2 regions of the Citrobacter farmeri genome follow, and region 1 is predicted to be linked to the other one. Evidence: predicted binding sites of a transcription regulator. Region 1 holds the regulator's gene; the other holds the start of a gene.
The links. The regulator CRP, encoded in region 1, controls carbon source genes, mostly activating them, when cyclic AMP is high. The targets are predictions, from matches to a motif close to ATGTGANNNNNNTCACAT.
Positions count from the first base shown of each region.

Region 2: azuC (stress response protein AzuC) is a predicted target of CRP. The motif match lies at 2,932-2,949, and genes of this name have one in related genera.

Region 1 is NZ_CP077291.1:4,398,112-4,403,290, forward strand. Features, by position in the region: gene I6L53_RS20830 (ABC transporter ATP-binding protein) at 1-149, shown strand, start outside; gene I6L53_RS20835 (hydrolase) at 155-1,171, shown strand; gene I6L53_RS20840 (YheU family protein) at 1,174-1,392, shown strand; gene I6L53_RS20845 (phosphoribulokinase) at 1,447-2,316, shown strand; gene I6L53_RS20850 (OsmC family protein) at 2,364-2,768, opposite strand; gene crp (cAMP-activated global transcriptional regulator CRP) at 3,076-3,708, shown strand; gene I6L53_RS20860 (YccS/YhfK family putative transporter) at 3,760-5,179, shown strand, end outside.
Region 2 is NZ_CP077291.1:1,861,205-1,866,383, reverse strand. Features, by position in the region: gene araF (arabinose ABC transporter substrate-binding protein AraF) at 1-367, opposite strand, end outside; gene I6L53_RS08785 (DJ-1/PfpI family protein) at 686-1,243, opposite strand; gene I6L53_RS08780 (non-heme ferritin-like protein) at 1,761-2,264, shown strand; gene I6L53_RS08775 (DUF2766 family protein) at 2,393-2,644, opposite strand; gene azuC (stress response protein AzuC) at 2,766-2,849, opposite strand; gene I6L53_RS08765 (MFS transporter) at 3,051-4,469, shown strand; gene I6L53_RS08760 (RpiB/LacA/LacB family sugar-phosphate isomerase) at 4,517-5,155, opposite strand.

The sequences.
Region 1 (5,179 bases):
TGGGCGACAGCGAACTTTACGACCAGAGCCGCAAAGCCGAGCTGACGGAGTGTCTGCAACAGCAGGCCAGCGCCAAAGCCGGACTGGAAGCGTGCGAAATGGCCTGGCTGGATGCCCAGGAGCAGCTCGAGCAGATGCTGAGCGAGTAACAGCGATGACACACATAATCCTTCACGATCCTGAAATGCCGAATGGCAGCAGTGACGAATTTCGCCCGATGCGCGGTATCAGTAACTGCCATCTGCAGACCATGCTGCCGCGTTTGATCCGGCGAAAAGTGAATTTCGACGCCCACTGGCAGCGTCTGGAATTACCCGATGGCGACTTTGTCGATCTGGCATGGAGTGAAGATCCACATCAGGCGAAGCACAAGCCGCGCCTGGTGGTTTTTCATGGTCTGGAAGGCAGTCTGAACAGCCCATACGCGCATGGTCTGATTGAAGCGGCAAAGAATCGTGGCTGGCTTGGCGTGGTGATGCACTTTCGCGGCTGCAGCGGTGAACCGAATCGACTGAATCGCATTTATCACTCGGGTGAAACCGAAGACGGGAGCTGGTTCTTAGGCTGGTTACAGCGGGAATTTGGCAAGGTGCCAACGGCCGCCGTGGGCTATTCGCTCGGAGGAAATGTGCTGGCATGTCTGCTGGCAAAAGAGGGGAAAAACATCCCGCTCGACGCGGCTGTCATGGTCTCAGCGCCCTTTGTACTGGAAGCCTGCAGCTATCATATGGATAAAGGCTTTTCCCGTGTTTATCAGCGCTATCTGCTCAACCTGCTGAAGGCAAACGCGTCACGCAAGCTGGCGGCCTATCCCGGCTCACTGCCGGTGAGTCTGGCGCAATTGAAATCCCTGCGCCGCATCCGCGAGTTTGACGATCTCATCACCGCCAAAATTCACGGTTTCGCCGATGCTATCGACTACTATCGTCAGTGTAGCGCCATGCCCTTGCTCAGCGACATCGCCATTCCGACACTGATCATTCATGCGAAAGACGACCCGTTTATGGATCATCATGTGATCCCCAAAGCGGAAGATTTACCGCCGCACGTGGAATATCAGTTAACTGAACACGGTGGTCACGTTGGGTTTATCGGCGGGACATTGCGTCGGCCAGAAATGTGGCTTGAGTCGCGCATTCCTGACTGGCTGACCCCGTATCTGGAGGCATAATTATGCAGATCCCCTGGCAGGACCTTTCCCCTGAGACGCTGGACAATCTGATCGAAAGCTTTGTATTGCGCGAAGGCACCGATTATGGTGAACATGAACGAACCCTTGAGCAAAAAGTCGCCGACGTTAAACGCCAGTTACAGTGTGGAGAAGCGATACTGGTGTGGTCTGAGTTGCACGAAACCGTCAACATCATGCCGCGCAAACAATTTCGCGAATAACCCGCACGCTATCGGCCGACTATAATAAAAAATCAATTTATTGATGGAGTTAACATGTCTGCCAAACATCCGGTGATCGCGGTAACAGGATCCAGCGGCGCGGGGACTACCACCACCAGCCTCGCGTTTCGTAAAATTTTTGCGCAGCTCAACCTGCGCGCCGCCGAGGTGGAAGGCGACAGTTTTCATCGTTATACCCGTCCGGAGATGGATATGGCGATCCGCAAGGCGCGCGACGCCGGACGCCACATCAGCTATTTTGGCCCCGAAGCCAATGACTTCGGTCTGCTGGAACAGACATTTATTGAGTATGGTCAGACGGGCAAAGGCCAGTCGCGCAAATATCTGCATACCTACGATGAGGCCGTCCCGTGGAACCAGGTGCCAGGGACTTTCACCCCATGGCAAGCCCTGCCGGAACCTACTGACGTGCTGTTCTATGAAGGGCTGCACGGCGGCGTCGTGACGCCGCAGCATGAAGTTGCAAGCCATGTTGACCTGTTGGTCGGCGTGGTTCCCATCGTGAACCTGGAGTGGATCCAGAAACTGATCCGTGATACCAGCGAGCGAGGCCATTCTCGTGAGGCGGTGATGGATTCAGTGGTGCGTTCGATGGACGACTATATCAACTACATCACGCCGCAGTTCTCCCGCACCCACATTAACTTTCAGCGTGTACCCACCGTTGACACCTCAAACCCGTTCGCTGCCAAGGGCATTCCATCACTGGATGAGAGCTTTGTGGTGATTCATTTTCGCAATCTGGAAGGGATCGATTTCCCCTGGCTGCTGGCGATGTTGCAGGGTTCATTTATTTCCCACATCAATACACTGGTGGTACCTGGCGGCAAAATGGGGCTGGCCATGGAGCTCATTATGTTGCCGCTGGTGCAGCGACTGATGGAAGGAAAGAAAATCGAGTAAGGTGAGATATTGCCGGACAGCGACGTGGCGTTATCCGGCCATGATCATCAGGCAGCAATCACTTCATACGAATGGGTAATATTGACCGCTTTTCCCAGCATCAGCGCCACGGAGCAATATTTCTCCGCCGACAGATCGACCGCACGCGAAACGGCGGCATCCTTCAGGTCGCGACCCGTAACGATAAAGTGCAGATTGATGTGGGTGAACAGGCGTGGCGCCTCTTCGCGACGTTCTGACGTCAGTTTCACTTCGCAGTTCGTCACATCCTGACGGCCTTTTTGCAGGATAGAAACCACGTCAATCGCGCTGCAACCGCCTGCCGCCATCAACACCATTTCCATCGGGCTCGGCGCTTTATCACCAGAGTTACCGTCCATCAAAATCTGGTGACCGGAAGCCGACTCACCCAGGAAGGTTAACCCCTCAACCCATTTAACACGCGCTTGCATATTTTTTAACTCCAGTGCGTCAATTTTCCTGACAGATTACGCGTACATAACAATTCTCGCAACGGAAGGCGACCTCCGTCATGCTGAAGCGAGACACCAGGAGACACACGGCTAAAGCTATGCTAAAACAGTCAGGATGCTACAGTAATACATTGATGTACTGCATGTATGCAGAGGACTTCACATTAAAGGCTGCAGTTCGTTTTTGACAGCCTCTTCCCAGGACGCGGGAAGCACATTTTTGCAACCCCAGAGACAGCGGATTTTTTTGGCTCTGGAGACAGCTTATAACAGAGGATAATCGCGCATGGTGCTTGGCAAACCGCAAACAGACCCGACACTTGAATGGTTCTTGTCTCATTGCCACATTCATAAGTACCCGTCCAAGAGCACGCTGATTCACCAGGGTGAAAAAGCAGAAACGTTGTACTACATCGTTAAGGGCTCAGTGGCAGTGTTGATTAAGGATGAGGAAGGAAAAGAAATGATCCTTTCTTATCTGAATCAGGGTGATTTCATTGGCGAACTGGGCCTGTTTGAAGAAGGCCAGGAACGTAGCGCATGGGTTCGAGCGAAAACAGCGTGTGAAGTGGCTGAAATTTCCTATAAGAAATTCCGCCAGTTGATCCAGGTGAACCCGGATATTCTGATGCGCCTGTCTTCCCAAATGGCTCGCCGCCTGCAAGTTACTTCGGAGAAAGTCGGTAACCTGGCCTTCCTCGACGTGACCGGTCGTATCGCCCAGACGCTGCTGAATCTGGCGAAACAGCCTGATGCGATGACTCACCCGGACGGTATGCAGATCAAAATCACTCGCCAGGAGATTGGCCAGATCGTTGGCTGCTCTCGCGAAACCGTTGGTCGTATTCTGAAGATGCTGGAAGATCAGAACCTGATCTCCGCTCACGGTAAAACGATCGTCGTTTACGGCACTCGTTAATCTCATCGGAAATGACGCGCTACCGGGTAGCGCGTCATTTTTGTTTTGCCAATGTGGCGCAGACTGATTTATCACCCAGAAATCAACTATGCACTACGTCAAACGCTGGTGCTCTGTTTGCCCGTGGCCGTTGGCCTGCTCATCGGGCAGTTACATCTGGGCCTGCTTTTCTCTCTCGTTCCCGCCTGCTGCAACATTGCCGGGCTTGATACTCCGCACAAACGCTTTTTCAAACGCCTGATCATCGGTGCATCGCTGTTCGCTGGCTGTAGCCTAATCATGCAACTTATGCTGGCGCAGGCGGTACCGTTGCCACTGATCCTGACCGGTCTGACACTCACGCTCGGCGTCACCGCAGAATTGAGCTCTCTTCACGCCCGCCTGCTCCCGGCCTCACTGATTGCTGCGATTTTCACACTGAGCCTGGCAGGGAACATGCCGGTTTGGGAGCCTCTGCTGATCTACGCGCTGGGCACGCTATGGTACGGGCTGTTTAACTGGTTCTGGTTTTGGCTCTGGCGTGAGCAGCCGCTTCGCGAATCACTAAGCCTGTTATACCGGGAACTGGCGGATTACTGCGAAGCCAAATACAGCATGCTGACCCAACACACTGACCCGGAAAAAGCCCTGCCGCCGCTTCTGGTTCGCCAGCAGAAAGCCGTCGACCTCATCACCCAGTGCTATCAGCAGATGCACATGCTATCGGCGCACCGCAACAACGACTACAAACGGATGCTGCGCGCCTTTCAGGAAGCGCTGGATTTGCAGGAACATATCTCCGTCAGCCTGCATCAGCCGGAAGAAGTGCAAAAGCTGGTCGAGCGCAGTCACGCGGAGCAGGTCATTCGCTGGAATGCACAAACGGTCGCCGCTCGCCTGCGCGTACTGGGAGATGACATTCTCTATCACCGACTACCGACGCGGTTCACCATGCAAAAGCAGATTGGTGCACTGGGAAAAATTGCTCATCAGCATCCGGATAACCCCGTCGGACAGTTCTGCTACTGGCACTTCAGTCGCATCGCCCGCGTGCTTCGCACCCAGCGTCCGCTTTACGCCCGCGATCTGATGGCCGATAAACAGCGTCGGTTACCCTTGCTTCCGGCACTGAAAAACTACCTCTCGTTGAAATCTCCGGCGCTGCGTAACGCCGGGCGAATCAGCGTCATGCTCAGCATAGCCAGCCTCATGGGAACGGCGTTACATCTGCCGAAACCTTACTGGATCCTGATGACGGTGCTGTTTGTGACGCAAAACGGTTACGGTGCCACCCGCGTGCGTATTTTGCACCGCTCGGCGGGAACGCTGGTAGGGCTGATTATCGCAGGCGTGACGCTGCACTTTCATATTCCCGAGGGATATACGCTGGCCCTGATGCTGGCGATCACCCTGGTCAGCTATCTGACCATCCGCAAAAACTACGGCTGGGCGACGGTTGGATTTACCGTCACGGCGGTATATACCCTGCAAC
Region 2 (5,179 bases), 2.3 Mb from region 1:
TCGGTTTACCTTTGGCGTTAACGAACTGATCGTCCACGGCGATGACTTTCATATCGTAGCCGCGCGCTTTAGCAACAATAGCGGAGCCCAGTTTCGGGTCAGGGGTGCAAATAACAAACCCCTTCGCTCCACTTGCCGCCAGACTGTCGATCGCATTCAGGGTCTTTTCACCGTCTGGCACTGCAATTTTAATGACTTCAAAGCCCAGATCTTTCCCGGCTTTATCGGCAAATTTCCACTCTGTCTGGAACCAGGGCTCTTCCGGTTGTTTCACCAGGAAACCCAGCTTCATCGATTCTGCGATAGCGGATTGTGACATAACGGCAGCAAGACCGATGGCTGCCAGCGCTTTAGTGAATTTGTGCATGGTTAACTCCAGCTTTAGCGTCATTTTATGTAGGGTAATATTTAACGGCTTTGTGTAATTCAGACGAAAAACAAGGCATTACTAAACAGACTTAAGATAAATGCCGGTTCTGGAATAGTTGTAGCGGGAAATTGATTCTCCATAGGAGAGCGGCATCACACCGCAGAATTACAGTAATTGCGTACATAAATTCAGCGGAAAATGACATAAGAAAGGGGGGATTTGTCAGACAAATAAAAAGTGGCGTAGCACATTAGTCCATAAGGTCAGCTCACAAATCCTTGTTCCCGAATACGTCTGCATTCGGGAACAAACGGATTACCACGGATAATAGATATGGTCGGCGTGATCGCGGACCGGTTTGTCATCACCTAATAAACGGGCTGACAACGTCAGGGCAAAATCAAAAATATGGCCTAAGCCTTTACCGCTCAGGAGATGACCATCCAGCACCACAGGCGCATCAACGTAGATCCCGTCGGTCACCGTTTCATAGAGATCGCCTGAACAGACATAGCGACGCCCTTTCAGTAAGCCATTGCCACCTAATACACGTGCGGCCGCTGAGCAAATGGGGCAAATCAATTTCCCGGCAGCATCATGACGCGAGATGAACTCAACAACCTGCGGATTCGCCGCAAGATTCACGCTACCCTGAGGTCCACCCGGAAGCACCACCGCGTCATACAGGTTCTCCCGCTGCCCCACCAGGGTGTAATCGGCCACCATTGGAACATCGTGATAACTCACCACGGCGCGAGACTCCGCGCAGGCCAGTGTGTCAACGTCGATATTCAGACGACGCAAGATATCAATCGTGACGATCGCTTCCGCTTCTTCGAAACCTGATGCCAGCAAGACTGCCACTCTTGTCATTCACCATCCCTCATTTATTACATGCTGATAACACCGAAAATGACGAATTAATCATTCGGTTATAATTAAACACGCTGTCGCCGCCCTGATTTCCGCAAGAGATAAGCTGGGTTATTTCGGCCAAAACCGTTTCACAGGATTATTATCGCGGCAGGGACGGAAGAAATTATCAATAATCTGATATTACCATGCGAAATCATTCCGTTTTGTGACTTGAAACACCATTTCAAAACTAACAAATAAATCATTTAACCATTAAATCAAAGAGATATATAAATTCACATTATGTTTACCCGTGGCAACATGATGTATTAGCTTCAGTAATATGTAAAAAATCATAAATAACGCCATTTAAGGATTTTCTTATTCCTTTGATGAGGGTAAGCTTATTTTCGATTCGCAACGAAATTGACTCTTCGATCACATAATGGACCGGCGGAATGGATTTATTCTGCTAACAGTAAGTTGTGCACCTTGGCTTTGCACACCCCTTCTATCAGGAAATAAGGATATTGATATGGCTGCAGTTGGAATGGTACACAAACTCAACAATCAAATGAATCTTGAGTTTTATGCTTCCAATCTCTACCTCCATCTGAGTGAGTGGTGTTCCGAACACCGTCTGATGGGTACTGCGACTTTCTTACGTACTCAGGCTCAGAGTAACGTCACCCAAATGATGCGCATGTTTAACTTCATGAAAAATGCGGGGGCAAATCCCGTCGTTAAGGCCATCGACGTACAGGGTGAGGATTTACATTCGCTGGAAGAGCTGTTTCAGAAAACGATAGATGATTATGAACAACGGGCCAGCACGCTTTCGCAACTGACCAACGAAGCTGAAGCGCTGAATGATGCTCCAACCCTCGATTTTCTCCACGATCTGGAAAAAGAACAGCAGCAAGATGGACTGTTGTTGCAAACTATTCTTGATGAAGTGCGTAGCGCCAAACGCGCAGGACTGTGTCCGGCACAGACCGATCAGCACGTACTCAACGTCGTCAATTACCAACAGCATTAATTGACCCTGTCATTGGCCTGCATTTCACTCCCCTGCAGGCCAATTAGCAAAGTCCTTTCAGCCTGATGCCTCCCACTTTGGGGAGGTATCGCAAAAAGTATTTCTAAAATCTAAAACAACGGTTTATTTTAGTGGGCTTCGCCCTGCGGCGTGAATTTCAGTTCAATCAGCGCGATCGCTTTCTGGATAGCGCGTAACGTGACGGGATCGGCAGCAGCGGGATGCGTTGAAAAATCAATATTTTTCAGTTGACTGGTCATTTTTTCGCGAACTTCGACGGGAGCAATCACGTCGAGAACATCGAGAATTTGTTTTATGACGAGCTGGCAGGCAACAACGTCAGAGACCAGTTCCTGATCGGCATTCAGCGGTTGGGACATAGTATGCGTTCCTGATAATGTTGAAAGGCCGTCATAGTACCGATTCAGACGCCGAAACGATAGCCAGACTTGCCACCGCATGAAACAGGCATAAAAAAACCTGCCGAAGCAGGTTTTTTCATCAGAACATAGCGCCTGGCGGTACGTCTTTGAAAGTTTTGCAATAATTTTCAAACATGCTTTTCAGGATTTTGCGCAATTTCATGGCATGGCTCCAACTATGTTGTTATGCAGGTGTTACTGTCTGTGCGCATATAATATGATCACCATCACAAAAATCAACTAATTTGTGATGTGAATCACATTTTTAAGCTTATGTACTTTTCCATTTTTGCCTGTTTAGCTGGTAAATCAGTCATCTACGTCATCATCCGTTCCGGTAAAGGTTTATAGTGGCAAGAACAAGATGCAAGAAGATCGAAATGTAGAAAGCAAACGCGGTATCTCCCCTGCCGCTCTGCTCGTCGCCGGGGCGTTTTTCATGGAGTTTATTGACGGCACGGTGATCGCGACCGCCCTGCCCGATATGGCCAAAAGTTTCGGTGTTCAGGCGGTTGATTTAAATATTGGTATCAGCGCCTATCTGATTACCCTCGCGGTACTCATCCCGGCCAGCGGTTGGATAGCTGACCGTTTTGGCGCGCGCAAAATCTTTACGCTTGCCCTCGCTATTTTCACCCTCGCGTCAGTGCTGTGCGGCCTTTCCACGACGCTGGAGAGTTTCCTGGCAATGCGTATCCTGCAGGGTGTGGGTGGCGCACTCATGGTTCCGGTGGGTCGCTTAGCGGTATTGCGCACCACGCCAAAACATCAGTTAATTACGGCTATCGCCACCTTAACCTGGCCTGCACTGGTTGCCCCCATTATTGGCCCACCACTCGGCGGCTTTATCACCAGCTATGCCAACTGGCGCTGGATTTTTTTTATTAACGTGCCGCTGGGGCTGCTGGCGATCGTACTGGCGCTGCGATTTATTCCCACTATCCGCGATGACGATCGGCGTCCTTTCGATCTTGCTGGTTTCATCGCCACCGCCATCGCGATGGTCAGCCTGGTCTATGCGATGGAGTTACTGGGCGCCCAACATCCCGAAGGCGTATTGACGATAGCTCTGCTGGCGCTTGGCGTGGGAACATTTGCCTTTTCTTTGCGCCATTTCCGTCGAGCAGACTATCCCATGATTCGCCTCGACGCCCTGCAGGTGCCAACGTTTCGCGTCACCATGTACGGAGGCTCGCTGTTCCGCGCCTCAATCAGCGCTGTGCCTTTTCTTTTGCCGCTCATGTTTCAGGTGGGTTTTGGCATGAATGCCTTTCAGGCCGGTTCACTGGTTCTGGCGGTGTTTGTCGGCAATCTGACGATTAAGCCCGCGACCACGCCGCTTATCCGCTGGTTAGGCTTTAAAAAGCTACTGTTGATTAACGGCGCGCTCAATGTGCTGGCGCTACTCGCCTGCGCGCTACTCACCCCCTCGACTCCCGTCTGGCTTATTCTGCTGATACTGTACCTTGGTGGCGTCTTCCGTTCGATTCAGTTTACCGGTATCAGCACGCTGGCTTTCGCAGACGTTCCTTCCGTCCAGATGAGTTATGCGAATACCTTGTTCAGCACCGCCACACAGCTGGCCGTTGGACTGGGGATTTCACTGGGTGCAATCGGTATTCGTATTGGCGCGAATGTGAGTGAATGGCTGGGAATAAACGCAGTTCCTGGCATCAGCTTTCGTCTGGCATTTGTGGCCATCGCGCTTATTTGCCTGATTGGCATGGTGGATACGTTGCGGCTGGCGAAAGATGCGGGGAGCGCGGTGTCTGTAAGACAGTAATGTGTGAAGCCGGAAGCGCATTGCGCCATCCGGCTTTTCAGCAAAGATTACCCGAGGATTTCGCGAACAAACGCTTCAATCTCTTTACTCTGACCATTTTCAAAGAAACACTGCTGGAAACGCTGACCGGAAACCGCTGTCTTCACCAGTTCCGGATCGATCGCGCGCAGTGTATCAAGATAGTTGTCTTTAACGACTGCCGCTTTAACCTGATTGAGAATTCCTGCGTTACGCACCTGCGGTTCTTTACGCTCTGGCGGATAACCTTCGCCGTTACGGCCGGTAAAGGCTTTCTCAAAGATAAAGCGCACGTTCAGTTCTGCTCCCCAGCCAAATCCTTTCGCAAATGGCAGAGACAGCGCATTACCATTGTTAATCTGCGCAAACAGGAACGCATCCGCCGGATCGATGCAATAACCGCACACCACCCCCGGATGGATGTTCAGCGACATCAGCGCCCCCTGGCCTGTACCACAACCGGTCACGACGAAATCAACCGCTTTTGAATTTAGCAGAATGCTGGCCATGATGCCGAGATGGATGTAGGTCAGATGGTGGTCATTCTCGTCGCTCATCCCGACGTTGAAAACCGGAAAGCCCTTTTCATCGGCAACCGCTTTAAGTTCGCGGTAAATGATGGCGTTTTTGCCCGCCTGGCTGTTTTCCATCATCAATGCAATTTTCATTCTGTCTTCTCCTGAATGCGATGC